One region of the Rhizobium sp. BR 362 genome, then DNA from elsewhere that is predicted to be linked to it. Evidence: riboswitches for the same ligand, from Rfam matches in the RefSeq annotation. Region 1 holds a riboswitch; the other holds the start of a gene.
The links. A riboswitch is a leader RNA that binds a small molecule or an ion and turns the genes downstream of it on or off. The one in region 1 is predicted to bind FMN.
Positions count from the first base shown of each region.

Region 1 (15,272 bases):
CCTGCCGGTTGCCGACAAGCTCGGTGCTGCCGTCGGTGCAAGCCGTGCCGCCGTCGATGCCGGTTATGCGCCGAACGACTGGCAGGTCGGCCAGACCGGCAAGGTGGTTGCCCCGCAGCTCTATATCGCCTGCGGCATTTCCGGGGCGATCCAGCATCTCGCCGGCATGAAGGACAGCAAAGTCATCGTCGCCATCAACAAGGACGAGGAGGCGCCGATCTTCCAGATCGCCGACTACGGCCTCGTCGCTGACCTCTTCGAGGCACTGCCGGAACTCGAAAAGGCGTTGTGATCGCAGATGACCCAGGCGGGCATGCTGCCATCACCGGCGTGAGATTCCTAGGCGGCGAATGGATGCCTGGAACGGTCAATCAGGTTCGAAGCAAATTTGTCCAGCCTTCCTTGACCGTTTCCATCGCGACGTTGGTGGATGTGCTGGCAACATGCGGTAAAGTGGAAATCCGCTCTCCCAAAACCCGGCGATACCGCCCGATATCGCGCGTCCTGATCTTGAGCAGGTAGTCGAACCTGCCGGCGATCATGTGGCACTCTTCGACTTCCCTGATTTTCTTGACGGCGTCGTTGAAGCTCTTGAGAGCATCTTCCCGCGTGTTCGAGAGCTTCACCTCCACGAACGCGATGTGGTCGAGCTGCATCTTCGCCGGGTTGAGGATCGCCTTGAATCCCTCAATGTATCCGTCATTGATGAGCCTCTTGAAGCGGAGCTGACACGGCGTCTTGGAGAGGCCGACGCGGGCCGCCAGGTCGGTGATCGACAGCCTGCCATCCTGGGCCAGCGCTTCGAGGATCTTCTTGTCGAATTGGTCCAAATCACTAAAGAGATCGGCTTCCTTAGGCATAATGTGGGATCCTGCGATCAATATTAAGTGCATATAGCCTATGAAAGGTTGTTTTCAAGTGAGAACGACGCCGCTCCGTCGTGATAGATATTTCAGCAGGATTGAAGGAAGTGCCTTGGTGGCCGCCTGCAAAGCAATGGCATCTAAGGTTGGCATCGAACAACACGATGATTTGAGGTTTCCGATGACACGTGAGACAATTCGCCAGCGTCAGGATATCGACCTGTCGGCAAACTATCGGCCTATCGCTCTCTCCGCTGTAAAAGCCGCAGTCAGCGTGATGCCGACGAAGAACCAGGATGAGCCGAGGAAGGATTGTCTAAAGCATCTTCTTCTCCCGGAAAATCTGCCGGAACCATAAGCGCTGAACGCCTTCGATCCAGATCACCACCGCCAATAGGTTTGAAAATGCTCAAAGTCGTCGCCGACGTCGCCAATTCCGACCCCCATTCCCCCCAGCCATTCGCGCAATTCGCACCGCCGATCCGAGAGCAGTCCGACCTGCGCAGGGCCATCACGGCCGCCTATCGTCGCCCCGAGACCGAGTGCTTGCCTCCGCTTGTCGAGGCGGCAAGGATTCCCGCCGACATAAAAGCATCGGTCCGAGCGACCGCCCGCAAGCTGATCGAGGCGCTTCGGGTCAAGCATAAGGGCACGGGCGTCGAGGGTCTCGTGCATGAGTATTCGCTCTCAAGCCAGGAAGGCGTCGCTCTCATGTGTCTTGCCGAGGCGCTCTTGCGCATTCCGGACACGGCGACACGCGATGCCTTGATCCGGGACAAGATCGCGGAAGGTGACTGGAAGTCCCATATCGGCGGCGGCCGTTCGCTTTTCGTCAACGCGGCGACTTGGGGTCTGGTCGTCACCGGCAAGCTGACGGGGACCGTCAATGACCGCAGCCTCGCCGCCGCCTTGACGCGGCTAATCGCCCGCTGCGGCGAGCCCGTCATCCGCCGCGGCGTCGACATGGCGATGCGCATGATGGGCGAGCAGTTCGTCACCGGCGAAACGATCGAAGAGGCGCTGAAGCGCGCCCATCCCCTTGAGACACGGGGCTTCCGCTATTCCTATGACATGCTCGGCGAGGCAGCGACCACGGCTGCCGACGCCCGCCGCTACTATCGCGACTATGAGAACGCTATTCACGCGATCGGCAAGGCGTCTGACGGCCGTGGCGTCTACGAAGGTCCCGGCATTTCCATCAAGCTTTCGGCCCTTCATCCGCGCTATGCCCGCACACAGTCGGACCGCGTCATGAAAGAGCTGCTTCCCCGGGTTCGCGAGCTGGCGCTGCTGGCGCGCAAATACGATATCGGCCTGAACATCGATGCGGAGGAGGCGGATCGTCTCGAACTGTCGCTCGACCTGCTCAAAGAGCTTAGCTTCGACCACGAGTTGAAGGACTGGAATGGTCTGGGCTTTGTCGTCCAGGCCTACGGCAAGCGCTGCCCCTTCGTGCTCGATTACATCATCGATCTCGCCCGCCGGTCCGGCCGCCGCATGATGGTGCGCCTCGTGAAGGGTGCCTATTGGGATGCCGAAATCAAGCGCGCGCAGCTTGACGGACTTCCCGACTTCCCAGTCTATACCCGCAAGATTCACACCGACGTCGCCTATGTCGCCTGTGCCCGCAAGCTGCTCGCGGCGACGGACGTCGTCTTTCCGCAGTTCGCCACCCATAACGCCCAGACGCTCGCCACGATCTACCATCTGGCCGGCCCGGCTTTTGAGATCGGCAAGTACGAGTTCCAGTGCCTGCATGGCATGGGCGAACCTCTTTATGACGAGGTTGTCGGCAAGCAGAAGCTGGATCGCCCATGCCGCATCTATGCCCCCGTCGGCACGCACGAGACGCTGCTTGCCTATCTGGTCCGCCGCCTGCTCGAAAACGGCGCCAATTCGTCCTTCGTCAATCGAATTTCGGATGCGAACGTCTCGGTCGACGAACTCGTGGCTGATCCGGTCGATCTGGTTGAAGCAAACGCGCCGGTTGGCAGGCCCCATGATCTGATAGCGCTGCCTCGCAATCTCTATGGAGGCGAAAGGCAAAATTCGTCCGGCATCGATCTTTCGAACGAAGACGAACTTGAAGCGCTGGCGGCCAATCTTGTCGCCACGACGCAAAAGTCATGGCACGCCTTGCCTCTCCTTGCCGACGGATCCGTCGAGGGCGCGACGAGACCGGTCCTCAATCCTGCCGACCACGGCGATGCCGTCGGCCAAGTCACCGAAGTCGGCATCGATGATGCCGCGAAGATCGCCCAGCTTGCGGCCGAGGGCGCACAGGAATGGGCTGCCGTTTCTCCGGCCGACCGCGCGGCATGCCTCGAACGCGCCGCCGACATCATGCAATCGCGGATCGAGACGCTGATGGGCGTCATCATGCGCGAGGCGGGCAAGTCGGCGGCAAACGCGATCGGTGAAGTGCGCGAAGCGGTCGACTTCCTTCGCTATTACGCAGCGCAGGCGCGCCGAACGCTCGGCCCTTCGCACGTACCGCTTGGCCCGATCGTCTGCATCAGTCCGTGGAACTTCCCGCTCGCGATTTTCACGGGGCAGGTCGCCGCGGCGCTGGTCGCCGGCAACTCGGTCATGGCAAAGCCGGCTGGTGTCACGCCGATCATCGCTTTCGAGAGCGTCAAGATCCTGCACGAAGCCGGGGTGCCGAGGGGCGCACTTCAGTTCGTACCGGGTAGCGGCCGTCTTGGTGCTGCGGTGATCGACGCACCGGAGACCGCCGGCGTCATGTTCACGGGCTCGACCGGTGTCGCAAGACTTATCCAGGCGCAGCTTGCGCAGCGATTGTCGAAGTTTGGAAAGCCGATCCCGCTGATCGCGGAAACAGGCGGCCAGAACGGCATGATCGTCGACTCGTCTGCTTTGGCCGAGCAGGTCGTCGGTGATGTCATCACATCGGCGTTCGACAGCGCCGGTCAGCGCTGCTCCGCGCTGCGCGTTTTGTGTTTGCAGGAAGAGGTCGCCGATCGAACCCTGAACATGCTGAAGGGTGCACTCCAGGAACTGACCATCGGTCGTACGGATCGGCTCAGCATAGACGTCGGGCCAGTCATCACCGATGATGCCAAGGCGGAAATCGATGCCCATATCGAGAAGATGCGCGGCCTCGGCTGCAAAGTGGACCAGTTGCCGCTGCCCGAAACTACGGCGCTAGGCACCTTCGTGCCACCGACCATCATAGAGTTGAAAAAGCTTTCCGATCTGACGAAGGAAATCTTCGGTCCCGTGCTGCACGTCATCCGTTACCGCCGCCAGGATCTGGACCGGCTGATCGACGACATCAACGGCTCGGGCTATGGCCTGACGTTCGGTCTGCATACGCGCCTCGACGAGACGATCGCCCGCGTCACGGGGCGGATCAAGGCAGGCAATCTCTACGTCAACCGCAACATCATCGGCGCGGTCGTCGGCGTCCAGCCTTTCGGTGGACGCGGACTCTCGGGAACCGGCCCGAAAGCGGGCGGGCCGCTTTACATCGGTCGACTGGTCCAAAAAGCGCCGGTTCCCCCGCAGCACAGCTCGTTCCATATTGACCCGTCACTCTCGGATTTCGCCCTATGGCTTTCCGGAAAGGGCCGTAGCGAGGATGCCGAGGCAGCGCGCGAACTCGGCAGCCTTTCCGCAGTGGGTCTCGAAAAGGAGCTTGCCGGCCCTGTCGGCGAACGGAACGTCTACGCGCTTCATCCCCGCGGGCGGGTGCTTCTCGCTCCCGCAACGGAGCGAGGCCTCTATCGCCAGATTGCGGCAGCACTCGCGACCGGCAACCATCTGGTCGTCGACGAAAGTTCCGGGCTTCGTTCAGCGCTTACGGGCCTTCCAGCCAGCGTCGCCGCACGTCTGGCATGGACGAAGGACTGGAATGCCGATGGCCCATTCGCCGCCGCGCTGGTGGAAGGAGACGCAAAACGGGTCCTTGAGATCAACCAGCGGATCGCCGCGCTTGACGGGCCGCTCATCCTTGTCCAGTCGGCGACGACGGCGGAGCTTGAGAGTGATATCGAGGCCTATTGCTTGAACTGGCTTGTCGAGGAGGTTTCAACCTCGATCAACACGGCGGCTGCAGGTGGCAATGCCAGCTTGATGACAATCGGATAAGTTCCTCACGTTTGGCGGTGGCACCGGAATGCCGGAGCCGCCGCTCTTTATCCAACTCTGTCGCCGCTATCGTCGGACGACCTTCCGGCCTACTTGTAGGTGATCGTGTCGCCGACTCTTGGACGATTGAAGAAATGGCGATCGAAGGTATAGCCATTCGTGCCGGTAATGGACGCAAAGAACGCCGAGACGGGGGTCGTCAATGTATATTGCACCCGCGTTAGTATGACCTGCACGCCGGTTTCCTGTATCTCCGACGGTATTGTGATCGTGCTTGCGGTGCCGGAGCTAAGAGCAGATGTATTGAGCGCGGCGGACCAGTTCACTGTCGCGCTGCCTGCGCTGCTGATATCGTTCACCGAGACCGTGATCGTAAGTCCTGTGGTGTCATAAGGCTGCAGGATGAAGCTGGCGCCGGACAGAAGCTTTGCGACATCGGTCTTTGTCCAGGTGCCCTGCTGTGAAATCATGTCGCCCGTCGTGGAGGCGATCTCATCCATTTTCCGGCTGACCGTCAGCGCATGGCCGAGATCGACTGCGCCAAACAGCAGAACCACCAGGATCGGCAATACGAGAGCGAATTCCACGCCCGAGGCAGCCGACCGATCGTGAATTAAGCAGCGAATGCAGAGTTTGGCCGTCCGGGAAAAGGACAGGCTCCGTTTCGGGATCATTTTAGAAAGGCTCGTTGCGGAACAGAACGGAAGATCCGAGAAGATAGCGGCCATCGGAAAGCTCGGCGCTCGACAAGGTGAAAAAATTGACGACGGCGGTCCAGGGCAGAAATGCCTGGACCAGGATGTAGTCGCTGCCCTTGCCTATATCGTAGGTCTCGGTGACAGCGAGCTTGCCGCTACTGTCGATGGGGTCAGTGCTGGCGACGGATGATATGTCGGAAAGCACGTCGACCTTTACCAACAGATTGTCGGAGCATTCGAATGCCAAAAGCATATCGGTACAAATTTGGGCTTTGAAATCGGCCAGTGTGATCTTGGAGGACGCGGCTTCGCCGGTACGGATCATTCGCGAGATCTTCTGCACCGAAGCGTCCAATGCAGAGTCGACGAAAAACATCAGTGACACTTCGATGATCGTGAATATGAACATGAACAGCGGCAGGGCCAGGATCGCAAATTCGATCGCAGCGACGCCGCGACGATCGGCGAGGAGGCGGCGCAGAAGTGCAAACGGTTTCGCCTGCCTCATTGGGTCAGCCGAACGGATGTGAGATATTGGGTGAAAAGCGCTGACAAGCCTGTCGTGATGTCTGCTGACGATGATGCGGAAATAAACAAGCTTTTCGAAGATGCGCAGTCGGCAAGCGCATAGGGGATGTAGTCTCGTCGCGTGATGCTGGTCGATACGCCGCTATCCATGGTGCCGCCCCAGGTGCTCTTCCACTTGGCGCTCGCCATGGTCGAGCCGACAGTTGCGTTATAACCCCAGTCCGTGGTGATCGGCAGATATTCGGTATAAAGAACCGCCATGGTGGCGGACTGGTTCTTGATGTATGCACACCAGTCCGGATTGAGCGGGGCTACCTTGTTCCAGTAGGCGCCAGATACGGCTGTCTTACCGCTCCATGTCACCCCATTGATTACCCATTCGCGCTGTGACTGGACGCCGTCCGTCAGCAGGAGAACCAGTTTGAGCGGTTTGGACGAGGAGGTGCCATCGCCACCGGTGCCGACCATCTTCTTCAGCGCGGTCAAGGAGACGTCAAAATAGGTGTAGGTCGTCGACGTCGCGCTTGTGAGGCCGTAGCTGTTATCAGACAGTCGTTTGCGCGCACTTGCGGTATCCACCGTCGGAGCCAGAACTTCCGTGGTTGTATCACCCAAGCTGTATAGTCCGACTTTGATGCGTGTATGATTGCTGTCGGACTTATCGATCATATCGAGCACTTCACTGACGGCATCTACGGCAACGTCGGCGCGCAGCTTTATATCCTTTGCGGTGCTGTACTCGTAGTTGTTGGCGTAAGATTTACCGCTGACTGTGTGCGCATCGCCAGTATGGCAGGCAAATTGGCATCCGATGCCGGAATACATGGTCTGCTGGCCTGCCGTCGTTGCCGCCAGGAGCATCGACGGGGATTTGTCGATCACGATATAAACGTTGAGATAGGACGTTGCGGGTCCTTCGACGGCACTTTCCACGCTGACGGGAACCGTCGTGACGTTCGCGAGCTGCATCAAAGTCGTGGGAACCGTGCCGCTCGCCGTTGCCGTTATGCGATGGTTGGTCGTATCGATTTCAATGTCGCCGAGCGAATAGCTGCTTTCCACCTGCGCATGGAACCAGTCGGAAACCTTTTCCTTGAGAGCGTCGGAGTCATCGGTGTCGATCTGTTTGACGGCGGCGATTAGGGCCGCGTCGAGATCGCTCTGCATGCTCTGCCTGACATTATAGGCGCGGATATAGTCAAAGCTCGCGCCAACTGCGAGGATCATAGGCACCATCGTGAGGGCAACAACAATAGCGACGTTGCCGCCTGTGTCTCTTCGCAGACCACGAAGGGTTTCGAGGAGCCGACCAAGCGAATATGAAAAACCCGAGCTCAAAAACCACCGTCACTTACTTCATAAAAATAGTGATGACGATGACGTACCGAAGAAGGTTAATCTTTCGCGCATTCGGACATGGTCCGGAGCAAAGCGCGCTGTCGCCCTGCTATTCCCTGCGCAAATTGTACATGCGTGCGGATTGTGGATATTAGTATGACAATTTCGTGCGTCCCGATGCGAGACGGCGGAGGACCGCAACGTCGCGGTCCTCCGCTGGTCTTGTTTCAAGCCCGCGCCGCAGTCCTTGCCGGCACGACAGCATTGACCACGACTGCGACCGCGATGTTTGCCGCAAGCGCAAGCAGTCCGGTGTAGACGGTGAAGGGCTCTCCGCCGAGGCTGATCAAGTGCAACGGCTTCCAGCCGGCATCCCAGACGAGGAAGGTGCCGCCGATGAAGCCGACGAACCAGCCGGCAAGCAAGCCCGGTGCGCGGAACCAATTGGTATAGAGACCGAACACCAAGGCAGGAAGCGTCTGCAGGATCCAGATACCGCCGAGCAATTGCAGGTCGAGGGCAAACTGCGTCGGCAGGAAGAGAATGACCAGCAGGGCACCCACCTTGACCACGAGCGAGGTGATCTTGGCGACCTTCGCTTCGCCCGCGCTGCTTACCTTTGGATCGACATAGGCCTTCCAAAAATTGCGGGTGAAGAGATTGGCGGCACCGATGCTCATCACGGCGGCTGGAACCAGGGCGCCGATCGCGATTGCCGCGAAAGCGAAGCCGGCAAACCAACCGGAGAACAGCGTCTTGAACAAGGCCGGTACGACATCGTTGGGGCTATCGAGTTTCAGGCCGGCGGCATGGCCCATGTAGCCGAGCAGGGCAAGAAGGCCGAGCAGCAGCGTATAGGCGGGCAGCAGGACGGCATTCTTGCGGATCGTCTTGCCGCTGTTCGACGCGAAAATGCCCGTCAGTGTATGCGGATACATGAAAGCTGCGAGAGCCGAGCCCAAGGCGAGCGTGGCGTAGGCGACATATTGATTGGGGCCCAGGAGAAGACTTCCCCATCCCTTGGCCTGGAATGCGGCGTCGGCTGCGGCGAACACATTGGCATAGCCGCCGAGTTTTGAGGGAATGAGCGCCACGGCAGCGATCACCACGACATAGATCATGATGTCCTTGACGAAGGCAATCAGAGCCGGGGCGCGCAGACCTGCCGAATAGGTGTAGAGCGCGAGCACGATAAAGGCGATCGCCAGTGGCAGTTCGCCATGCAGGCCAAGCGCCTTCAGGACCGCCGTCATGCCGACGAGCTGCAAGGCGATATAGGGCATGGTCGCAATGACGCCGGTTGCCGCTACGGCGAGTTCCAATGGGCGTGAACCATACTGGCCGTGCACGACGTCACCGGCGGTCACGTAACCGAAATCCCTTGCGCGCTTCCAGAGAACGGGCATCACCATGAACACGAAGGGATAGACGACGATCGTATAGGGCAGAGCGAAGAAGCCATAGGCGCCGACCGTATAGACGAGCGCGGGGACGGCGATCACCGTGTAGGCCGTGTAGAAGTCGCCGCCGACCAGGAACCAAGTGATCCAGGTGCCGAAGCTGCGGCCACCCAGGCCCCATTCGTCGATATGGGCAAGCGTGGCTGGTTTGCGCCAGCGGGACGCAACGAAGCCCAAAATCGTTACGAGCGCGAAGAAGAAGAGGAAGACGGCAAGCGCCGTGCTGTCGATGTCAGTCGTCATGGCGCACGCTCCGATAGGCGATAAAGGTCAGGAAAGCGGTGATCGGCACCCAGGCGAGCTGATACCAATAGAAGAAGGGAAAACCGAACAAAGCCGGCTCGCGGGTATTGTAAAAGGATGGCCAGAGCAGGCCGATATAGGGAATGACGAGCAGCCAGAGCGCTGCCTTGCTTCGTGGTTTTTCCATGTCGGATACCTTCCGGCGCCACATGTGGCGGCAAGTTGCGGTTATCAGCGTGGAAGGCGGGCGTGTCAGTCGCTAGTCGGGGCAAGCCCGGCTCGTGCCGTCGCAACGGGTTTCCCGGCTGGACGGAAGCAGACGTAGTGCATTTGAAATCCTCCCAGCGGTTCGCTCTCCAGCAAGCCGCAGTGAAGTCCTATGGTGACGGTTTTCGTCAGACAAGATGGTTGGAGGAGTGAAATGGCGAAGCCTACCCAGAAGTGGGTAGGGCGCAATTCATCGCGTTTTGAGACTGATGCCATGATCGAGCGCATAGCGGATGAGCCCTGCGGTCGTGCCAATGTTGAGCTTCTTCTTGACGTTCTTGCGGTGCGTCTCGGCGGTGGCGGGCGTTATGCCGAGGGCCTCGGCCATCTCCTTATTGCTCCTTCCGGAAACAATGAGGCCGAGGACGTCACGCTCGCGCGGCGTCAGGGGATCCGCATCATCTTCGCTCTTGCGCTCCATCAGCACGTCGACGACACCGGACGAGAAATATGTTCCGCCCTGAGCGACCGTTTCGATGGCCAAAACGATCTCGTCGGTCGAGACATCCTTGAGGATGTAACCGGCGGCGCCGCGCATCACGGAGGAGGAGATGTATTCCCGGCTATCATGCATGGAGAGCATGACGACCCGGGTCTCGGGCAATTCGCTTCGAAAGAGTTCAATGGCGTCGATCCCGTTCAGCTTCGGCATGTTGATGTCCATCAGCACAACCTCGGGCCGCGTGTCGCGGCCGATGTCCAGGCCCGCCTGTGCGAGACCTGCCGTTCCTACGACCTCTATATAATCGTAGGTTTCGAGGACGGCTTTCAGTCCATCGATCACCAGCGGGTGGTTGTCGATCAGCAGCACCTTGATTTTGGGACGCTCCGTCATGCGGCTTCGACCTGATCGCGGGGCTGCAGATTGGCCGATTTCGGCATCATCGCAGTCAGCGTCGTGCCAGCGGCGGTACTGTCGATCAGAAGCAGGCCGCGGAAATGCGCCATCCGCTCCTGCATGTTGCGAAGACCCAGACCGTGGCCGCCCGCGCCGGCCGCTTTGGCATCGCTGAAGCCCGTGCCGTTGTCGGAGACGGTCATGCGCGCCCGCCCGCCATCGCTCCAGAGCCTTATCGCAAGTCGGCTTGCACCGGAATGCCTCTCGACATTGTTGAACGCTTCCTGAGCAACGCGGTAGAGCGCCGTACTGGCCTCGGGCTTCAGCCGATCGACGAAACCGGACGCTTCGATTTCCGTTACAATTCCGCTCCGCTCCTGAAAATTATGGCACAAGGCCTCGAGTGCAGCGGTCAGACCCATGTCGTCGAGCACGCGTGGACGAAGATCGTGGGACAGGCGCCGGATCTCCTTGATCGCGCCATTCAGCGCCTCTACGCCGCGCTCGATCGTCAGCGCCGCATCGTTGACGTCGGTCCTGACCTTGCGGCCGGCAAGATCCATGGCATAGCGGACACCAACGAGGTTTTGCGAAACACCGTCATGCAGCTCGCGGGCAAGCCGGGCGCGTTCCTCCTCCTGCGTGTCGATAACCCGTTGGGTCAGCTCCTTGAGCCTGCCATCGGCCATGCGTCGCTCATGAAAAGTCAGCAGCATGCAGGTGGTGAAGACGACGATGACGGCAGGAACGGCAATCATCGCCACGATCACAAAGGTGCTTTTGATGCTGACGCGCATGCTGGCATTTGCCGCCGCTGTCTGGGCATAGACGTCGTCGAGATAGACGCCGGTTCCGACGACCCAGCGCCACTTGTCGAGGCCGACGACAAAGGACAGTTTGTCGGCCACCTGGCCGCTGGATGGCTTTTGCCACTCGTACTGGTGCAGTCCACCGCCCGCCTTTGCCGTCGCAATCAGCTCGGCGATCACCTTGTCCCCGTTCGGATCGGTCAGATCGAGCCAATTCCGGCCAGGCCGGAAGCTCTGGCGCGGATGAACGATGTTGTTTCCATCATAATCATAGACAAAGAAATATCCGTCCTTGCCGTAGTCGAGCGAAGCGAGGATGGCCGCGACCTTTTCCTTGGCGGCCTGATCGTCCGCCGCCGCATCTCCATAGGTCGCCTGGATCGCCGAGACGGCAAGATGGGTCAGGTTGAGGATTTCCGTTTCCTTGGACTTCAGCATGTTCTGCTCGAAGGTCGCGATATTAACTTGCGTGAGGTTCGCCGACTGCCAGGTGATGAAACTCGTGATCGCCAGGATCGCGATCACGAGCGGAATGATCGCCAGCGCAATGATCTGGTGCCTAAGCGACAAGAGATGGTCCTCCAGGTTTCCCGGCCGATTTCGTCCGTGTCTTCCCTTCACGGACTGCCCAAACATCTTGCACTAAAGCGGCAAGGATAATGCGTGGTCAAGTATAGCGGCCACTGAGCGGGTGACCTGTCGCTGAATGGAGCGGGCTGATGATAGCGAGTCAAAGCGCGAGGGTGTGGCAATAGTGTTGCATTTTCGCAACGATTCCGCCTGATATCTGCAATGTGAAATTGTATGCTTGCCGATTGGTCGATCTCGTGTAACATAGCCGCATCCGCAATCAAATCAGAGGAGGCGTGAAATGAAATCTATTCTCATGTTTAGTCGCTTCTCTGGCGGAATGGCCGTGGTGGTGTCGATGCAATGCGCGTCGAGCCCGAGCCGTCATTGGCATCCAGGCTACTAAGCCCTCGGATTCGCCGCCCGTTTAGCATTTTTCTCGTTACCTTGACGTGACCGGTTACCGGAGCGATCTTTCGCATTTCCGCGTCGGTATTCGCACGTCTTTTCACCTTCGAAAGGACTCGGCTGCATCGTTGCGCCGGGAAAGAAACTATGCGCGAAGCACAATCTTTAGTTGCCGACACTCTTGCGGCGACGGTCGATGAACTTTGCCTCAAATTTGGCGCCCGGAAGACCGCGTTTGCGTTGTTCCTCGCCATGTTGAGGCATCAGCAAACGGTAAATCAAACCTCTCTACTGTCCAACCGCATGCGCCAGGATATCGGCCTGCCGGATGGTGAGGAAACGTCCGGATTTCCTGTTTGGAATTTCCGGGCATGGTAAGGAACCGAAGTGAACAGGAGGATGCGAGAGGTGTCAAAAGCGCCTCTCGCTCCATTCCCGGCCGGCTCGGCGCGGGTCTGGAACGCTATGTGGACGTGGCGCGCCCGCCATTGGGCGCGCCCTTGCCAGCATTTCTCTAACGACTAGGCGGCCGACATTTCCCGCGTCGTCAGATCGCGCTGATGGGCCAAGTAGGCGATCAGATCTTCGATCGTCACCAGCAGCAGGCCGTGGCGTTCGGCGAACTTTTCAAGATCCGGAAGGCGGGCCATCGTACCGTCGTCATTGGCAACTTCGCAAATCACCCCGGACCCGGAATAGCCGGCGAGCCTTGCGAGATCGACGGCTGCCTCGGTATGGCCGGGACGTCCGAGCACGCCTGCCGGGTTGGCACGCAGCGGAAAAATATGGCCAGGTCGGGCAAAGTCGTCAGGCCGGGTGCCTTGTGTAACAAGGGCCCGAACGGTCGCCGCGCGATCGGCTGCGGAAATCCCCGTCGTGGTTTCCGGAATGTAGTCCACGGACACCGTAAAGGCGGTCTTCAGAACCTCGGTATTGCGCGGAACCATCAGAGGAATGTCGAGCTCATCCAGCCTTTCACCCTGCATCGCCACGCAGATCAGTCCGCGCGCGTGATTCATCATGAAGGCAATTGCGGCAGGCGTGATGGCATCGGACGCAATCACAAGATCGCCCTCGTTTTCTCGGTCCTGATCATCAACGACAACAACGATCTCACCACGCGAAATCGCCGCGATTGCATCTTCGATTTTGGAAATTGCCATGCACTTTGCCTTTCAAGGGTTAGCCGCTTTTGCAGCATCCAAGACTTCTTTCGAAGTCACAGTTTATCCCTTGGGCGAACAAGCCTGCGGACGCGCCACAACACCGGTGGCGCTCGCACGATTGCTCTCTTCCATCCGGACTTTAACCGTCGGCCCCGGCCTCTCACCGGGTCTGCTGACCCTCCGCGATTTGCGGAGGCGCTCGCGGGCTCCGAGTTTCCTCGATACCGCCGGTGGGGAGTTTCACCCCGCCCTGAGAACACCGGTAAGATAGGCGATCGATATGGCCTCCCGCAAGAGGGCAGTTTCCCTCTCTCTGTCCTTTATGCGACGCAACCGCTGAACAGATTGTTTCTCTTAACCGACCGCAGTCAGGACATGATGAGACCGCCATCGACATTGATCGTCTGCCCAGTGATATAGGCAGCATCATCGCTCGCGAGAAAGGTGACAAGGCCGGCGACGTCTTCGCCCGAACCGGCGCGCTTCATCGGAATGCCTTCCACCCATTCCTTCATCAACTCACCCGGACCGTAATTGCCGAGGAGCTTACCCCAGGCCTTATCGTTGTAGGCCCACATGTCGGTCTCGATGATCCCCGGGCAGAAGGCGTTGACGGTTATGTTTTCGGTGGCGACTTCCTTTGCGAGGCTCTGGGTGATCCCGACCACACCCATCTTCGAGGCGGCATAGTGCGGCGTATAGATGAAGCCGTCTCGCGCCTGTCCCGATGCGGTGTTGATAATGCGTCCGCCACGACCGTGCTTGCGCATGCGTAAAATCGCTTCCTGGGCGCACAGGAAAACGCCCTTGGAGTTGACGGCCATGACCTTATCCCACTCGCCTTCGGTCATGTCTTCGATCCGCGCGATCGTGATGACGCCGGCATTCTGGATCGAGACGTCGACCGAACCGAAGGCGTCTTCCGCCGCGTCGTAGAGGGCCTTCACGCTCGCCTTGTCCGTGACGTCCCCGACAAAGGAAATTGCTTTGCCGCCATCCTTCCTGATCTGCTCGGCGACGGAGTGCACCGACTCCTCATTGGCGGAAACGACGAGATTTGCGCCCTCTTTCGCAAAGCGTCTTGCGATGGCGGCGCCAATACCGCGGCTGCCTCCGGTGATGACAACGGTCTTGTTTTCGAAGCGGTTCATTTGGTTTCTCCCGGTCAATCGCCGTACGTCCTCGCGAACGGCGCTTATCAAAATGAATGCAGGGCCGTTTTGCCGGCGGCCCCAGCAGCGATCGGTCTCGCCTTCAAGGCACAGCGCGAAGTATTGCTCTAAAATCCGATGCCTTGAGGGAAGCTCCCCCGACAAGCGCGCCGTCCACACCCGCAATGGCGAAGAGCGAAGCGGCGTTCGATGGCTTCACGGAGCCGCCGTAAAGGAGCCGTATCTCATTGCCTTCCGCGCCGAAACGCTTGATCAAGGCACTACGCAGGGCAGCGTGGACGTCAGCGATCTCAGCCTCCGTCGGAACACGGCCGGTGCCGATTGCCCATACCGGTTCGTAGGCGATAACGGTGTTGGCAGCGGAAGCGCTATCCGGAACGGACGCCGAAAGCTGGCTTTCGACCACCGCAAGCGTCATTTCGCTTGTCCTCTCCTCATCCGTTTCGCCAACACAGATGATAGCCGTCAGCCCGGCGCAATAGGCCGCCGCCGTCTTTGCAGCGACGAGAGCACTCGTCTCACCATGATCCGCCCGGCGCTCCGAATGGCCGAGGATCACAAAGGCTGCGCCGAGATCGGCCAACATGTCCGCCGAAATGTCGCCTGTATGAGCGCCCGACGGCGAGGCGTGGCAATCCTGCCCGCCGATCCGTAATTTTGAGCCTCTCGTTATCGACGCGGCGCGGTCGATAAGGGTGGCGGGTGGGCATATGATCGCTTCGGCTCTAGAGTCATCGGCCGCCGCCGCGATGGCGGTGATCTCGTTGAGGTCCGAGAGCAGCCCGTTCATTTTCCAGTTTCC
Region 1 covers NZ_JARWGH010000011.1:398-15,669, forward strand. The annotation lists partial or broken gene QDY28_RS16125 (electron transfer flavoprotein subunit alpha/FixB family protein) at 1-292, shown strand, start outside; gene QDY28_RS16130 (Lrp/AsnC family transcriptional regulator) at 372-860, opposite strand; gene QDY28_RS16135 (hypothetical protein) at 901-1,221, shown strand; gene putA (trifunctional transcriptional regulator/proline dehydrogenase/L-glutamate gamma-semialdehyde dehydrogenase) at 1,269-4,973, shown strand; gene QDY28_RS16145 (TadE/TadG family type IV pilus assembly protein) at 5,063-5,647, opposite strand; gene QDY28_RS16150 (TadE/TadG family type IV pilus assembly protein) at 5,649-6,179, opposite strand; gene QDY28_RS16155 (TadE/TadG family type IV pilus assembly protein) at 6,176-7,537, opposite strand; gene mctP (monocarboxylate uptake permease MctP) at 7,765-9,240, opposite strand; gene QDY28_RS16165 (DUF3311 domain-containing protein) at 9,230-9,427, opposite strand; gene QDY28_RS16170 (response regulator transcription factor) at 9,698-10,342, opposite strand; gene QDY28_RS16175 (cache domain-containing protein) at 10,339-11,724, opposite strand; gene QDY28_RS16180 (DUF1127 domain-containing protein) at 12,280-12,510, shown strand; gene ribB (3,4-dihydroxy-2-butanone-4-phosphate synthase) at 12,654-13,295, opposite strand; FMN riboswitch at 13,415-13,560, opposite strand; gene QDY28_RS16190 (glucose 1-dehydrogenase) at 13,667-14,449, opposite strand; gene tpiA (triose-phosphate isomerase) at 14,553-15,272, opposite strand, start outside.

Region 2 (15,272 bases), on a different contig from region 1:
CAGGCGCTTTTCTGACGCCCGACGGCAGCCTGACGCTGAAGAACATTGGCGATCTCTTCACAAAGTCCATCATGGACTCCTATTTGATCAGCATCAAAGTGTCTGTCGCCTCGGCGCTCGGCGGCGCGCTGATCGGCTTTTATCTGGCTTGGGCCTTGGTCATGGGCGGGCTTCCAGCCTGGGTGCGCCATGTCTTCCTTACCTTTTCCGGTGTCGCTTCAAATTTCGCCGGCGTACCTCTCGCTTTTGCCTTCATCGCCACGATCGGTCGCCTGGGCCTGATCACGCTGCTGCTGAAAAACTGGCTTGGCTTCGACATTTTTCGAGCGGGCTTCAATCTCTACAGCTTCGTCGGCTTGACCATCACCTATATGTACTTCCAGATTCCGCTGATGGTGCTAATCATCACGCCGGCGCTGGATGGCATGAAGAAGGAATGGCGTGAAGCCGCATCCATCCTCGGAGCGACCAACAGACAATATTGGCTGATGGTGGCGCTCCCCATCCTCTGGCCGAGCCTGCTTGGCACGACGCTGCTGCTGTTTGCCAACGCCTTCGGCGCCATTGCAACCGCGATCGCACTGACCGGCAGCTCGCTCAACATCATACCGATCCAGCTCTATGCGCAGATCCGCGGCGACGTGCTGCACAACGCCAATCTCGGCTATGCGATGGCGCTCGGTATGATCGTCATAACAGGCATATCCAACGTCATCTACATCATCATGCGCATCCGCGCAGAACGGTGGCAGAAATGAAGCTGCAAAAATTCTTCGCTTGGATCGCGGTCGTCATCGGCGCCATCTATTTCATCGTTCCTCTTATCGGCACGCTGGAATTCTCGCTGCGTATGCGGCGGGACGCCTATAGTTTCGACGCCTATGCATCGGTCTTTTCGGACACGCACTTCCTGTCCGCATTTGGCTATTCGATGCTCATGGCGTTGCTGACCATCATCTTCGGCATGCTGATCGTGGTGCCCACGGCCTATTGGGTGCGCCTCCGTTTGCCGCAGATTCGCCCGATCGTTGAATTCATCACGCTGATGCCCCTGGTCATCCCCGCGATCGTCATCGTCTTCGGCTATCTGCGTCTCTATAATTCGTCGTCGATCCTGCCTTTGACGGGCTTCGAGCAGACGACGAACTTCCTTCTCGTCTGCTCCTACATTGTCTTGTCCCTCCCCTATATGTATCGTTCGGTCGATACGGCGATGCGCACGATCGATGTCGGCACCCTGACGGAAGCCGCCGAAAGTCTCGGCGCGAAGTGGACGACCATTATGTTCCGCTGCATTTTCCCCAATGTGATGAGCGGCGTTCTTTCCGGCGCTTTCATTACGCTGGCGATCGTTATGGGCGAATTCACGATGGCTTCCCTGCTCAATCGTCCGGCTTTCGGCCCATATATGCAGTTGGTCGGCGCCAATCAGGCTTATCAGTCTTCGGCATTGGCTATCATCGCGCTTGCTGTCACCTGGCTCAGCATGGGCCTGCTGCAGCTCGTTTCCCGCTTTTCAAAACTGGCTCCGGTTACGGCGTAAGGCTTCTCACCATGGCTTTTCTCGAACTCACCCACATCAAAAAATCCTTCGGCGACGTTCAGGTCGTTCACGATTTCAATATGAAAATCGAGAAGGGGGAGTTCATCTCCTTCCTCGGACCATCGGGTTGCGGCAAGACGACCGTTCTGCGGATGATTGCCGGCTTCGAAAGCCCGACGGCGGGCACGCTGACGATCAACGGCAAGGACCAGCGTCCGTTGAAGCCGAACCAGCGCAATATCGGCATGGTGTTCCAGGCCTATGCACTGTTCCCGAACATGACCGTGCATGACAATGTCGCCTTCGGCCTCAAGGTCGCCGGTGTCGCCAAGCCCGAGATCGACAAGCGCGTCAAGGAAATGCTCGGGTTGATCAAGCTCGATCATCTTGCCGGCCGCTATCCCTTCCAGATGTCCGGCGGTCAGCAGCAGCGCGTGGCGCTTGCTCGCGCCATCGCCGTCAAGCCGCAGGTCCTGCTGCTCGACGAACCGCTCTCGGCGCTCGATGCCAAGATCCGCGTTTCGCTGCGCGAAGAAATCCGCGCCATCCAGCAGCAGCTCGGCATCACCACCGTTTTCGTGACGCACGACCAGGAAGAAGCGCTGTCGATCTCCGATCGCATCGTCGTCATGAATGCCGGCCGCGCCGATCAGATCGGCACGCCGTTCGAAATCTACAACACGCCCGCGACCCGCTTCGTCGCCTCCTTCGTCGGCACGCTGAACCTCATCGAAGGCAAGGTCGTCGACCCCGACAACAACCGCATCATGATTGGTGATCAGGGTGTGACGCTGAAGCAGTCAGTCACCGCCTATAAGCCCGGCGACACCGTATCGCTGGCGCTGCGTCCGGAAGCCGGCTCGCTGGCGGAATCGGCCAAGGGCGACACTGCCTTGACCGGTGAGGTCTCCTCGGCGCACTTCCTGGGTTCGGTCATCCGCACCCGTATGAACGTCGCAGGCAACACCATCTCGTTCGACATGTTCAACAGCCCTGGCATGATGCCGCCCAGCGTCGGCGAGCGAGTCACCCTGCGTTTCGCCTCCTCCGATCTGCTGGTCATCCAGGACTGATCGACGGGCCAATTGGACAGATTTTTCGCGAGCGCCGGGTAATTCGCCCGGCGTTTTTCTTTGATTTTTGTTGCACCGCATTTATAGTCCAGCCGTTCTCAGGGCGGGGTGCAATTCCCCACCGGCGGTATGGAGAGTGATCTTCGAGCCCGCGAGCGCCTTCCGCTTCGGCGAAAAGGGTCAGCAGATCCGGTGAGAGGCCGGAGCCGACGGTATAGTCCGGATGGAAGAGAGCAAGCTGGGTCGACGGCTCCTTCGCACAAGGGGTTCCTGCGACCTTGCGTGTTCGCCCAAGGGATATTGAGTCAAACCCTTGAAAGGCAAAGTTAATGACCATTTCCATTTCCACACAGCCGGGTCGCATAGCGTTGATCCGGGCCCGCTGGCATGCCGACATCGTCGATCAGTGCGTCAATTCCTTCGTTGCCGAATGGCAGAAGACCGAGGGGGCCTCCCCCATCGATATTTTCGATGTGCCCGGTGCCTTGGAAATTCCGCTGCATGCCCAGACGCTCGCGCGCAATGGCCGCTACAGCGCGATCATTGCGACCGCTTTCGTTGTCGACGGCGGTATCTACCGCCACGACTTCGTTGCCGATACCGTTCTCGATGCCATGATGCGCGTGCAACTGGATACCGGCGTTCCGATTCTTTCCACCGTGCTGACGCCGCATCATTTCCACGAGACGGAAGCGCATATTCATTTTTTCAAGCAGCATTTCGTCATCAAGGGTCAGGAAGTGGCAAATGCCTGCCGGCAGATCCTGAGCGAGCGCGCCAAGCTGCTGCCATCGGTGACTGTCTGAGTTAAGATGGTGGAGGCGCGGCAAAGGCTCGCCTCCATTTCTCCGGCGAGGAGCATCGCATGACGGTCCTGCGAATTGTCCCCAATCTGCATGCAGCCGATCCCGCCAGCGCTCGGGCCTTCTATGGCGACCTGCTCGGCCTGGATATCGTCATGGACCATGGCTGGATCATCACTTTCGCCTCGAAAGCACAGACCGTGCCGCAGATCAGCATAGCCAGCGAAGGCGGCTCAGACACGATCGTGCCCGATCTTTCGATCGAGGTCGACGATGTCGATCAGGTCTATCAACGCGTGCGATCGATGCAACTCGATATCGTCTATGATCTGAACGACGAACCCTGGGGTGTCCGGCGTTTCTATGTCTGCGATCCCTTCGGCAAGATCGTGAATATTCTGTCACACCGATAGGCCGTTCATCCCAAATCGACCTTGAAGGTGACCCGCTCCGCGGACCATAGTGTCTCGGCATAGGCAATGGGCATGCCATCGCTATCGATGTCCACTTTGAGGATGACCAAAACCGGTGTCGACTTCGGCTGCCGCAATAACCGTGCCTCCTCGGCACTCGGCATGCGCGCCTCGATCTCGGTCGACAGGCGCACGTAGTCATGGACTCCGTAGCTCGCCAGCGCGGCACTGATGGTCTGGTATTGCAGCCTCGCTTTATCGAAATCAGGAAAGCGATCGGCCGGATAATAGCTGTCGCCGAGTTCGACAGGAACACCGTCCGCCGTCATCACGCCGCGACGATGGATGACGGAGGCACCCCGCGCCAGCTTCAGGCGCGCCGCGACACGCTCCGATGCTGCAACGACCTCGTGAATTAATAATTCGCCACCAGGCTCGAAACCCTGCTCGATCAGATTCTGGGAGAACCGCGTCTTCTTCGAGAGCGTATAGTCGAGAGCCCCTCTATGCACGAAGGTCCCCCGCCCCTGTTCGGCGCGCACCAGTCCCCGCTGCTCTAGATGGCCGAGTGCCTGGCGGACGGTGAAGCGGCTGACGCCGAAGCGTTCCATAAGTTCCGGTTCGGTCGGCAATTTGGCGCCAGGAGCAAAGGTCCCGGCGGCGATATCAGCCGCCAGGATTTCGCCGATCTGATGCCAGAGAGCACTGCCGCTCTTGCGATCGATCGTCTCCATATCAGACGCGCTTTTCGAGCCGGAACAATAGCTTGTATTCGGCGGGATAGGCGAGCGCATCGAGGATGCTCGGATAATATTTGCGATCCTTCGTACCGCTGACGAAGCCGTCATAGCCGAAGCGCCGGACGGAGACATTGAATCCTGCGGCAAGGAAGGTGTCGATATAGTCCTGCGGGGAGCGATCCTGGACCGGCGCATTGCTGTTGCCGCCGATCAGCTCGCGCCATTGCGGCCAGAGAGGCATTTCATTGTGGCAACCGGTGACGGCGTAATAGATGCCGCCGTTGCGCATGACCTCGAACATCTGCTCGGCATGCCGCTTCAATTCCGGCAGCAGATAGACGACCTCATAGCTGAACGCGACATCGAAGCCATCGGCAAAAGGCGAAAGATCAGTGGATACATGAAATTCCAGCGGCATGTTGCCCTTCGCCTCGACAGCCGCTGCCACCGATTCCGAGGCGATGTCGATGCCGACGCCGCGGCGGAACGGCCGCATTGCATGAAGCAGCCGCAGGAAGCCGCCGCGATTGCAGCCGAAATCCAGCACGGTCTTCGACGAAAAATCCCGCTCCGGCACGGTCTCGATGAAATGCCGCCAAAGCGGACTATGCGACTCTGCCATCGCGATGTCGCCGTTCGGTTCGGTATGCCACGTTGCGTAGGTGGTTCCTGCGTTTGTCATGATGCGCTCGCTGTTGAAGTGGACTGAGGACGCAATAACGCAGCCGTGTGACAGGCATATGAATTCGTCCGGACGACTGGACTACTTCAGGCCGTCGCTGGACAAATAAAAAGAGGGCCCTGCCGAAGCAGAGCCCTCTTCAATTTACCAGATGCCGAGACCTACGCGCGAATGGCCTGATCGTTCGCGTCGAAGCGATGCATATGTCCCGTGTCCGGTGTCGCATAAACCGTTTCGTCCGGCTCATATTTGTGTTCGCCGAAAAGGCGCACCGTCAGAAGACCGGTCTGGTCGGATTCGAGATAGATGATCGTATCGGCGCCGAGGTGTTCGACATGGATGACCTTGGCCGCCCAGATGCCTTGTTCGCGCGACAACGTGATGTGCTCGGGGCGGATGCCGATGGTTTTGGCGCCGCTCTGTTCGAGCTTTTCCGCCGGAATGAAATTCATTTGCGGCGAACCGATGAAACCGGCGACGAAGATATTTGCCGGACGGTTATAAAGCTCCATCGGCGAACCGATCTGCTCGATCGCGCCGGCGTTCATCACGACGATTTTGTCGGCCAGCGTCATGGCCTCGACCTGATCGTGGGTAACGTAGATCATCGTTGCCCTCAAGCTGCGATGCAGGCGGGCGATTTCGAGGCGAGTCTGGACGCGCAATGCCGCATCGAGGTTCGACAGCGGTTCATCGAACAGGAAGAGTTCCGGTTCGCGCACGATGGCGCGGCCGATGGCGACACGCTGACGCTGGCCGCCGGACAGCTCGGCCGGACGACGGGCGAGATAGGGCCCAAGAGAAAGCATGCTCGACGCCTTCTCCACACGGTTGTCGATCTCATCCTTGGCGGTGCCGGCCTGCTTCAGGCCAAGGCCCATGTTGTCCTTCACCGTCAGATGCGGATAAAGCGCATAGGACTGGAACACCATGGAAATGCCGCGCTTGGCGGGCGGCGTCACCGTCACGTCGGCGCCGTTGATCAGGACTGCGCCCGAGGTCACGTCCTCCAGGCCGGCGATGCTGCGCAAAAGGGTCGACTTGCCGCAGCCGGAAGGGCCGACGAAAATGACGAACTCGCCATCCTTAACCTCGAGGTCGATGCCCTTCAGCACATCATGCGTACCATAGGCCTTACGAATGGATTTCAGTTGAAGCGATCCCACAGTCTCTTATCCCTTACAAATAAACGGGCTTGCCGGTGCGCACGCTCTCATCGGCGGCGAGGCAGATGCGCAGCGATTGAACGGCGTCGGCCATATGGCGGCTGAGGTCGATATCCTCGCGAATGGCCTTCAACATGAAGGCCTGTTCGCGATCGCACAGCTCCTGATGACCCGGCTCGCCGTCCATGCGCAGATCCTGATCCGGATGGATGAACTTGCCGTTTGGGCCGGTCTCGGCGGTGTGCAGCCGGATGACGGAGGTTTTGGTATGCGTATCGATGTCATCAGACTTGGCATTGGGATCCATTACAATCGATACCGCGCCGTTCGGCGACATCACATCCTTCACGAAGAAGGCGGTTTCGGAAATCATCGGCCCCCAGGCGGCCTCATACCAGCCGACCGACCCATCTTCATAGATCACCTGCAGATGGCCGTAATTGTACATATCTGGCGCGATCTCGTTTGACAGGCGCAGGCCCATGCCGCGCACTTCGACGGGCTTCGCGTCAGTGATCTGGCACATGACGTCGACATAATGCACGCCGCAATCGACGATCGGCGGCGTCGTGCGCATCAGCGCCTTATGCGTTTCCCAGGTCGGTCCGCTCGACTGCTGATTCAGGTTCATGCGGAAGACATAAGGACCGCCGAGCTTGCGCGCTTCGGCAATCAGCCGCATCCAGGACGGATGGTGGCGCAGGATATAGCCGATCACCAGCTTGCGGCCGGCTTTCTTGGCCGCGGCCAAAACCCGCTCCGCATCCTCGACGGTCGTCGCCAGCGGCTTTTCGACGAAGACGTCGCAGCCCGCCTCGAAAGCCATGACGGCATAGTCCGCGTGGCTGTCGGAATAGGTGTTAATCGAGCAGAGATCGGGCTTCAACTCTTTCAGCGCCGTCTCGAAATCAGGATGGATCGTATAACCCTCTAGCTCGTCGGCGAGCTTCGGCTTCGAGCGATTGACGAGGCCAACAATCTCGAAACCGGGATTGTTATGATAGGCAAGTGCATGGCTGCGGCCCATGTTGCCAAGGCCGGCAACCAAGACGCGGATCGGCTTATGGGATGAGCTCACTTGACTGCTCCGGAGGTAATGCCACGAATGAGTTGGCGGGAGAAGATGACGTAGAGGATGAGGATCGGCAGGATGGCGAGCGTCAGTGCCGCCAGGACCGCGTTCCAGTTGGTAACGAATTGGCCGATGAAAATCTGCGATCCGAGCGTCACCGTCTTGGTCGCTTCGCTCGGCGCCAGGATCAGCGGGAACCACAGGTCGTTCCAGATCGGGATCATGGTGAAGACAGCAACCGTCGCCATGGCTGGACGAACCAGGGGCAGCACGAGGCGGAAGAAAATCGCATATTCGCTGAGCCCGTCAATGCGACCCGCATTCTTGAGGTCATCGGAGACGGTCCGCATGAATTCAGACAGGATGAAGATTGCAAGCGGCAGGCCCTGCGCGGTGTAGACGAGGATCAACGAAGTCAGCGTATTGACCAGGCCGGCAGCGACCATGCCCTGCAGGATCGCGACCGTGCCGAGACGGATCGGGATCATGATGCCGATCGCGAGATAAAGCCCCATGATCGTATTGCCGCGGAAGCGGTATTCCGACAGCGCGAAAGCGGCCATGGCGCCGAACAGCAGGGTCAAGACAATCGAGACGATCGTCACGATGAAGCTGTTCTCGAAATAGGTCAGGAAATCCCCCTGCCTAAGAACAGTCTGGTAACCGATCAAACTGAAGCTGGAAGGCGTCGGGATGCTCAAGGGCGCACGGAAGATCGAGGCGCGGTCCTTGAAGGAATTGATGATCGTTAGGAACACCGGGAAAACGGCGAGCAACGTGTAGGCGATCAACGCGAGATGCACGAGGCTGGAGCGAACAAGGGAAGTGCGGGCCTTTGACATGGTCGCCTCTCCTCAGAACTGATAGCGGCGGATACGCCGCTGGACGATGAAAAGATAAAAAGAGACGCCGGCGAGAATGATCAGGAACATCACCGTCGCGATCGTTGCGCCCATCGAACGATCGCCGAGTTGTAGTTGGAAGCCGAAGAAGACGCGATAGAGCAGAGTCCCGAGAATATCGGTGGAACCATCCGGCCCCGCCAAAGCGCCCTGCACGGTATAGACGAGGTCGAATGCATTGAAATTGCCGACGAAGGTCAGGATCGAGATGATGCCGATCGCCGGCAGGACCAATGGCAGCTTGATCTTCCAGAATTGGCTCCAACCGGTGACGCCATCGCACTCGGCCGCTTCGATGACTTCTTCCGGAATGTTCAGCAGCGCAGCATAGATCAGCATCATCGGGATGCCGACATATTGCCAAACCGAGATCAGCGCGACGGTGACGAGAGCCGTGCCCGGCTTGCCGAGCCAAGGGGCAAAGAAAGACTTGAGGCCGACGAGGCCCATCAAATCGGGCGCCACACCCCAGAGCGGCGACAGTATGAGTTTCCAGATGAAACCGACGATAACGAAGGACAGCAGCGTCGGCAGAAACATGGCCGTGCGATAGAAGGCGACGAAGCGCAGCTTCGGCAGCGACAGCAGGGCCGCAAGCGCGACACCGATCGGGTTCTGCACGCACATGTGGATGACAAAGAAGATCAGATTGTTGCGCAGCGCATTCCAAAAGTCATGCGACCAGCGATCATCGCCGAATAATACTTTGAAATTGTTGAGACCGACGAAAGTTGACTGGTTATCGACGATATTATACAGCGACAGCCGCAATGTCTCGATCAGAGGCACGATCATCACCGCCGTGTAGACGATGAAGGCCGGAAGAAGAAAAACGAAGATATGCCAACGCATCTGGCGCTTGATCGGGGCCGCATCGTAAGCGGCTGATATATCGGCTTCGCTCATGGCTTTCTGCCTGCTTTGTATTGGCTGCTCATCGGGCGGCAGCGCAAATGTTCAAATTTGCCCGCTGTTCCGGCTCTTCAGCCAAGGTGGAGAAACAATATCGGGCGCGGCACGACTTGGTGTCGCAACAACGGCCGCTCGGCGGCTCATCGGCATAGGAAACAACGATGGCGCCTCATACACTTACTTGCCAAGCGAGAAAGTGGCGACCGACGGCCTCCATCCTTCTTCTGTCTGAATGCACCGGCTGTAGAATGAGGCGAGGAGCCATCAGGCCCCTCACCGATTTGTGTCAAAGCCGGACTACTTGGCCGGCTTGTACCACTTGTCGAGACCGTCCTGCAGCTTCTTGGCAGCAGCTTCCGGCGTATCCGTGCCGTTGATCACGTTGGCGGATTCCGTCCAGGTTTCGTTTTCCAGGTTCGGCGTGCCGCGCGACAGGATCTGGTAAGTCGAACGAACCGTCGACTTGTGATTGTCGCGCCAAGAAACGAATTCCTGAGCGAGCGGATCGGTCATCTTCACCGGATGCGAATTCAGGCTGAAGAAGCCCGGCAGCGCATTGGCGTAAATGTTGGCGAACTCATCGGAAGCAACCCAGCTCAGGAACTTCTTGGCTTCGTCCGGGTGCTTGCTCTTGGCATTCAGGCCGACGCCGATATCCGGATGGTCGGAGATGTAAGCCGTGTCGCCAGCCTTTGCGACCGGCGGCGGGAAGGCGCCCATCTTGAATTGAGCCTGCGTGTTGAAGAGAGCGATTTCCCACGAACCGGCCGGGTAAATGGCAGCCTTGCCGAGCGTGAAGAGGTTCTGGCTGTCAGAGTAGCTCTGGGCTTCGAAGCCGTCGCCGAGGTAAGGCTTCCACTTGGCGAGTTCCTTATACGGATCGACCCATGGAGCATCCGTCAGCTTTTCCTTGCCGGCAATCAAAGCCAGACGGCCGTCCTCGCCCTTCCAGTAGTTCGGGCCGATATTCTGGTAGCCCATGGTTGCAGCTTCCCAGAGGTCCTTCGTGCCCATGGCCATCGGGATGTAGGTGCCGTCGGCCTTGATCTTGTCGAGCAGCGCGAAGAATTCGTCGCGGGTCGCCGGAACCTTGAGGCCGAGCTTGTCGAAGGCATCCTTGTTGTAGATGAAGCCGTGGATAACCGAAGCCATCGGCACGCAGAAGGTCGACTTGCCATTGTCCGTGGTCCAGGCAGCCTTGGCGACGGCCGAGAAGTTGTCCATGCCCGGCAGCGTCGTTAGGTCGGTCAACTGCTTCTTGTTGAAGAGGTCCAGCGAAGCGTCGAACGGACGGCAGGTGATGATGTCACCGGCAGAACCAGCTTCGAGCTTGGCGTTGAGCGATGCGTTGTACTCGGTCGGAGCCGTCGGCGAGAAGACGATCTTGATGCCAGGGTTCTTGGCTTCGAAAGCCGGGATGATCTTCTCCTGCCAAATCTGCAGGTCGTCGTTGCGCCAGCTTTCAACCGTTAGCGTCACGTCCGCCGCATGCGCGAAGCCGACCGAGGTCAGCAGGCTGGATGCGAGGAGCAAGCCTTTCAGAACATTGTTTTTCATTTCCCTCTCCTGTTTAAGCGCCTGGAATAAGGCACTGTTCTCGATATGAAATCCGCCGGCCATATGAGAAAACAGCCAACGCTCCACAAGGACCGCCAACATTGCCGGCCCCAAATGCAAAGGGCACGCAAGGCACTATGCCTGATTGGCCCGACCAATCGTGACCCGCCGGACGTCCGGCCAAGGACACACAACTCAACACACGGGAAATTTGTGACGAACGCCGTCGCGCAGATCCTTTTGATCCACGCGACTCCTGACAACGGCAGAAGTCCGCCACCTTCCGCTGGGCCTTCCGACTATTGTTATCATGCCGGTTCTGCCGATGCCTGTTCAAACTGTTCCCTTGAAAGAATTAAGGCCAAAAAAATACCAATTGTCCAGCCGAAATTTAACTTTTGCGAGCCAGAAAAAGCGATAAAAAATTTTATTATTATTTTTCAATATGATACAGAAGCCAAAAAAGCTGCGCGCTGGCTATTGGTAAATGGTATTTTTTTGGTATTGTAGAAAAAACGGGGAACGAGCGGTATCCGGAGGGTATAATGGCGGAGTTTGCGATCGGTATCGACGGCGGGGGAACAAGCTGCCGCGCTGCTGTGACGGATAGGATGGGCAAAGTTCTCGGCAGCGGCAAGGCAGGGGCCGCCAATATCCTTTCCGATCTCGAAAATTCTTTGGTCAACATCGTCGCATCGGCCCGACAGGCCCTTAGCGATGCCGGTCTCGATCCGGAGTTGGCTCACACACTGCCCGCGATTGTCGGCACGGCCGGTGCCAATGTTCGTGACTATGGCAAGCGCGTCGAAAAAGCCCTGCCCTTCGCGAACAGTCATGTCGTCACGGATGCGATGATTGCGCTCCAGGGCGCGCTTGGCGATACCGACGGGATTATCGGCGCATTCGGAACGGGTTCGGTCTACAACGCCCGCCGCAACGGCATGATCTGGGGTATCGGTGGATGGGGCTTTGTCGTCGGCGACCAGGCCAGCGGTGCGCGTCTCGGCCGCGATCTGCTGGAACACTCGCTTCTGGCGCATGACAAGGTGCATCCACGCTCGCCCATCACCGAAAAGATCATGGCTGAATTCGAAGGCGATCCCGAACGCGTCGTCGAATTCGCGCATGTTTCCAAACCGAAAGATTTTGCGCGCTATGCGCCGATGGTCTTCGAATATGCCGACGAGGGGGATGTGGTCGCCGTCGGCATTGTCAAGACGGCGGTGAACGCCATCGCTGAAAGTCTCGATACGCTGCTCTGGCCCGAGTGCCCATCGATCTGCCTACTCGGTGGCCTCTCGAAGGCATATCAACCCTGGCTCGATCCACGGCATAAGACGCTTCTCACGGAGCCGAAAGGCGACGTATTGCGCGGCGCGGTCGAACTGGCGGCCAAGCTCCTCCAAAATGAGATGGGGAGCACGCAATGACCGAGGATTTGAGTCATATCTTCTCACCGGAACGGCTGCTTGCCGGCGGCACCGGCCCGCTCTATGTCAAGCTGCGCCGTGCGCTTGAAGACGCGGTTAAGGTTGGAACGCTGAAACACGGCGACGCCTTGCCGCCGGAGCGCGACATAGCCGAATATGCAGCCGTCAGCCGCGTAACGGTACGCAAGGCGATCGACGATCTCGTGGCCGAGGGCATCCTTGTCCGTCGCCATGGCTCCGGCACTTTCGTCGCCAAACCAGTCTCCAAAGTCGAACAGCGCCTCTCACAGCTAACGTCCTTCACCGAAGACATGGCGCGGCGCGGCATGACGGCTCGCTCCGAATGGCTGCACAAAGGCGTGCACACCCCCTCGCCCGATGAAATGATGATCCTCGGCCTTGCCGCCGGCACCAAGGTCTCCCGCCTCAGCCGTCTTCGCATCGCCGATGACCAGCCGCTCGCCATCGAACATGCCAGTGTCTCCGGCGAGTTCCTGCCCGATCCATCGACAGTGACCGCGTCACTCTATGCTGAGCTCGAAAAACGCCAGGTCCGCCCGGTCCGTGCCGTCCAGCGCATTTCCGCGACCAACATGAAAGAGGCCGACGCCGGCCTGCTCGGCGTCCCCGTCGGGGCTGCGGGCCTATCGATCGAGCGCATCTCCTACCTCGGCTCTGGCCGCGCCGTGGAATTCACCCGTTCGCTCTACCGAGGGGACGCCTATGACTTTGTTGCGGAGCTGACGATCGGGTCGACCTAACATTCATTCAAAAGTTTGCCTTAGCAGCGGCGTGAACCGCTGCCTCGCATCGCGTCTCACCAGCGTAAGCATCTTTCGCCGGGATTCTTCACTCCGCCTCAAATCAGATCGTCATGCCGCGTCATCCACGGCGGCATCGCGCTTTTCCGGCATATAATTGAGCACTGGCCCGAGCCAGCGCTCCACCTCCGCAACAGCCATGCCTTTGCGGGCGGCATAGTCCTCTACCTGATCTCGCTCGACCTTGGCGACACCGAAATAATAGGAGTCGGGGTGGCCGATATAGAGGCCGGAGACGGAGGAACCAGGCCACATGGCGTAGCTTTCGGTGAGCTTCACGCCGGTCGCCCCTTCGGCATCGAGCAGGCGGAACAGAGTCTCCTTCTCAGTGTGATCAGGCTGGGCGGGATAGCCGGGCGCCGGACGGATGCCGGCATAGGATTCGGATAGCAGCTCGTCGCCACTAAGGTCTTCATCCCTGGCGTAACCCCAGAATTCGCGCCGCACCCTCTCATGCATCCGCTCGGCAAAAGCCTCGGCGAAACGGTCGGCGAGCGCCTTTACCAGAATGGACGAGTAATCGTCATTCGCACGCTCAAAACGTTCGGCAATGGCAATTTCCTCGATGCCGGCTGTAACGACGAAGCCGCCGACGTAATCGCCGACGCCGCTCGAAACCGGCGCGACGAAATCCGACAGAGCTACATTCGGGCGGCCATCCCGCTTCGACAATTGCTGGCGCAGCGTATAGAAGGTCGCAAGCTCGTCGGTGCGGCCCTCATCGGTGAACAATCTGATATCATCGCCAACCGTACCCGCCGGCCAGAAGCCGATGACGGCGCGCGGACGGAACCAGTTTTCCGCGATGATCTTTCCCAGCATGGCCTGCGCATCGGCATAAAGCTGCCGCGCCGCCTCGCCCTGTTTCTCATCTTCAAGAATGGCCGGGAAACGGCCCTTCAACTCCCACGTCTGGAAGAATGGCGTCCAGTCGATATAGCTGGCAAGCTCCCCCAGATCGTAATTTTCGAACACCTTCGTTCCGAAAAACTGCGGCGCCGTCGGCTTGTAATTCGCCCAATCGAGCTTCTCGGAATTCTCGCGCGCCCTTGCAATCGGCAGCCGCACTTTCTCCGCCTCGCTGCGGGCATGTGCCGCGGCGACCTTGGCATATTCGGCGCGAACGGTATCGATATAGCCCTGCTTCGCGTCCGGCGACAACAGCGCCGAGACGACACCGACGGCACGGCTGGCGTCGGTCACATAAAGCGCTTGACCCTTCTCGTAGTTCGGGTGGATCTTTACGGCCGTATGCACGCGGCTGGTAGTCGCGCCGCCGATCAGCAACGGAATATCGAAGCCTTGCCTCTCCATTTCCGAAGCGACATGCACCATCTCATCCAGCGACGGGGTGATCAGGCCCGAGAGGCCGATAATATCGACCTTCTCGGCGATTGCTGTTTCCAGGATCTTCGTCGCCGGCACCATAACGCCGAGATCGATGATTTCATAGTTGTTGCAGGCGAGCACGACGCCGACGATATTCTTGCCGATATCGTGCACATCGCCCTTGACAGTTGCCATCAGAACCTTGCCCGCTGCATGACGTTCACCGCCGCCACCGTTGGCAAGCTTTTCCACCTCCATATAGGGCAGTAGCACGGCGACGGCCTGCTTCATGACGCGGGCCGACTTTACGACCTGCGGCAGGAACATCTTGCCCGAGCCGAAGAGATCGCCAACGACATTCATGCCGGCCATCAACGGGCCTTCGATGACATGCAGCGGCCGCTCGGCATTTTGCCGCGCCTCCTCGGTGTCCGCTTCGATATATTCGGTGATGCCGTTGACCAGAGCGTGTTCCAGCCGTTTTTCGACCGGCCATTCGCGCCAGGCAAGATCCTGCGCTTTGGCTTCACGACCGCCGGCGCCACGAAAACGCTCGGCTATTTCGAGCAGCCGCTCTGTGCCATCAGGCCGGCGGTTGAGCACCACATCTTCGCAGGCTTCCCGCAGCTCCGGATCGATATTGTCGTAGACCGCGAGCTGGCCGGCGTTGACGATGCCCATATCCATGCCCGCCTGAATGGCGTGATAAAGGAACACGGCGTGCATCGCCTCGCGCACTGGCTCGTTTCCGCGGAAAGAGAAGGAGAGGTTCGACACGCCGCCTGAGATATGCACCAGCGGCATCGTCTGGCGGATCGTCCGCGTCGCC
Region 2 covers NZ_JARWGH010000001.1:248,179-263,450, reverse strand. The annotation lists gene QDY28_RS01320 (ABC transporter permease) at 1-758, shown strand, start outside; gene QDY28_RS01315 (ABC transporter permease) at 755-1,543, shown strand; gene QDY28_RS01310 (ABC transporter ATP-binding protein) at 1,555-2,616, shown strand; FMN riboswitch at 2,707-2,855, shown strand; gene QDY28_RS01305 (6,7-dimethyl-8-ribityllumazine synthase) at 2,946-3,422, shown strand; gene QDY28_RS01300 (VOC family protein) at 3,482-3,832, shown strand; gene phnF (phosphonate metabolism transcriptional regulator PhnF) at 3,838-4,566, opposite strand; gene QDY28_RS01290 (class I SAM-dependent methyltransferase) at 4,568-5,254, opposite strand; gene QDY28_RS01285 (ABC transporter ATP-binding protein) at 5,416-6,420, opposite strand; gene QDY28_RS01280 (Gfo/Idh/MocA family protein) at 6,434-7,498, opposite strand; gene QDY28_RS01275 (carbohydrate ABC transporter permease) at 7,495-8,334, opposite strand; gene QDY28_RS01270 (carbohydrate ABC transporter permease) at 8,347-9,300, opposite strand; gene QDY28_RS01265 (ABC transporter substrate-binding protein) at 9,604-10,863, opposite strand; gene QDY28_RS01260 (hypothetical protein) at 11,077-11,373, shown strand; gene QDY28_RS01255 (N-acetylglucosamine kinase) at 11,409-12,293, shown strand; gene QDY28_RS01250 (GntR family transcriptional regulator) at 12,290-13,054, shown strand; gene metH (methionine synthase) at 13,166-15,272, opposite strand, start outside.
Region 2: linked by a shared signal. The riboswitch ahead of QDY28_RS01305 (6,7-dimethyl-8-ribityllumazine synthase) and the one ahead of ribB (3,4-dihydroxy-2-butanone-4-phosphate synthase) in region 1 are both predicted to bind FMN.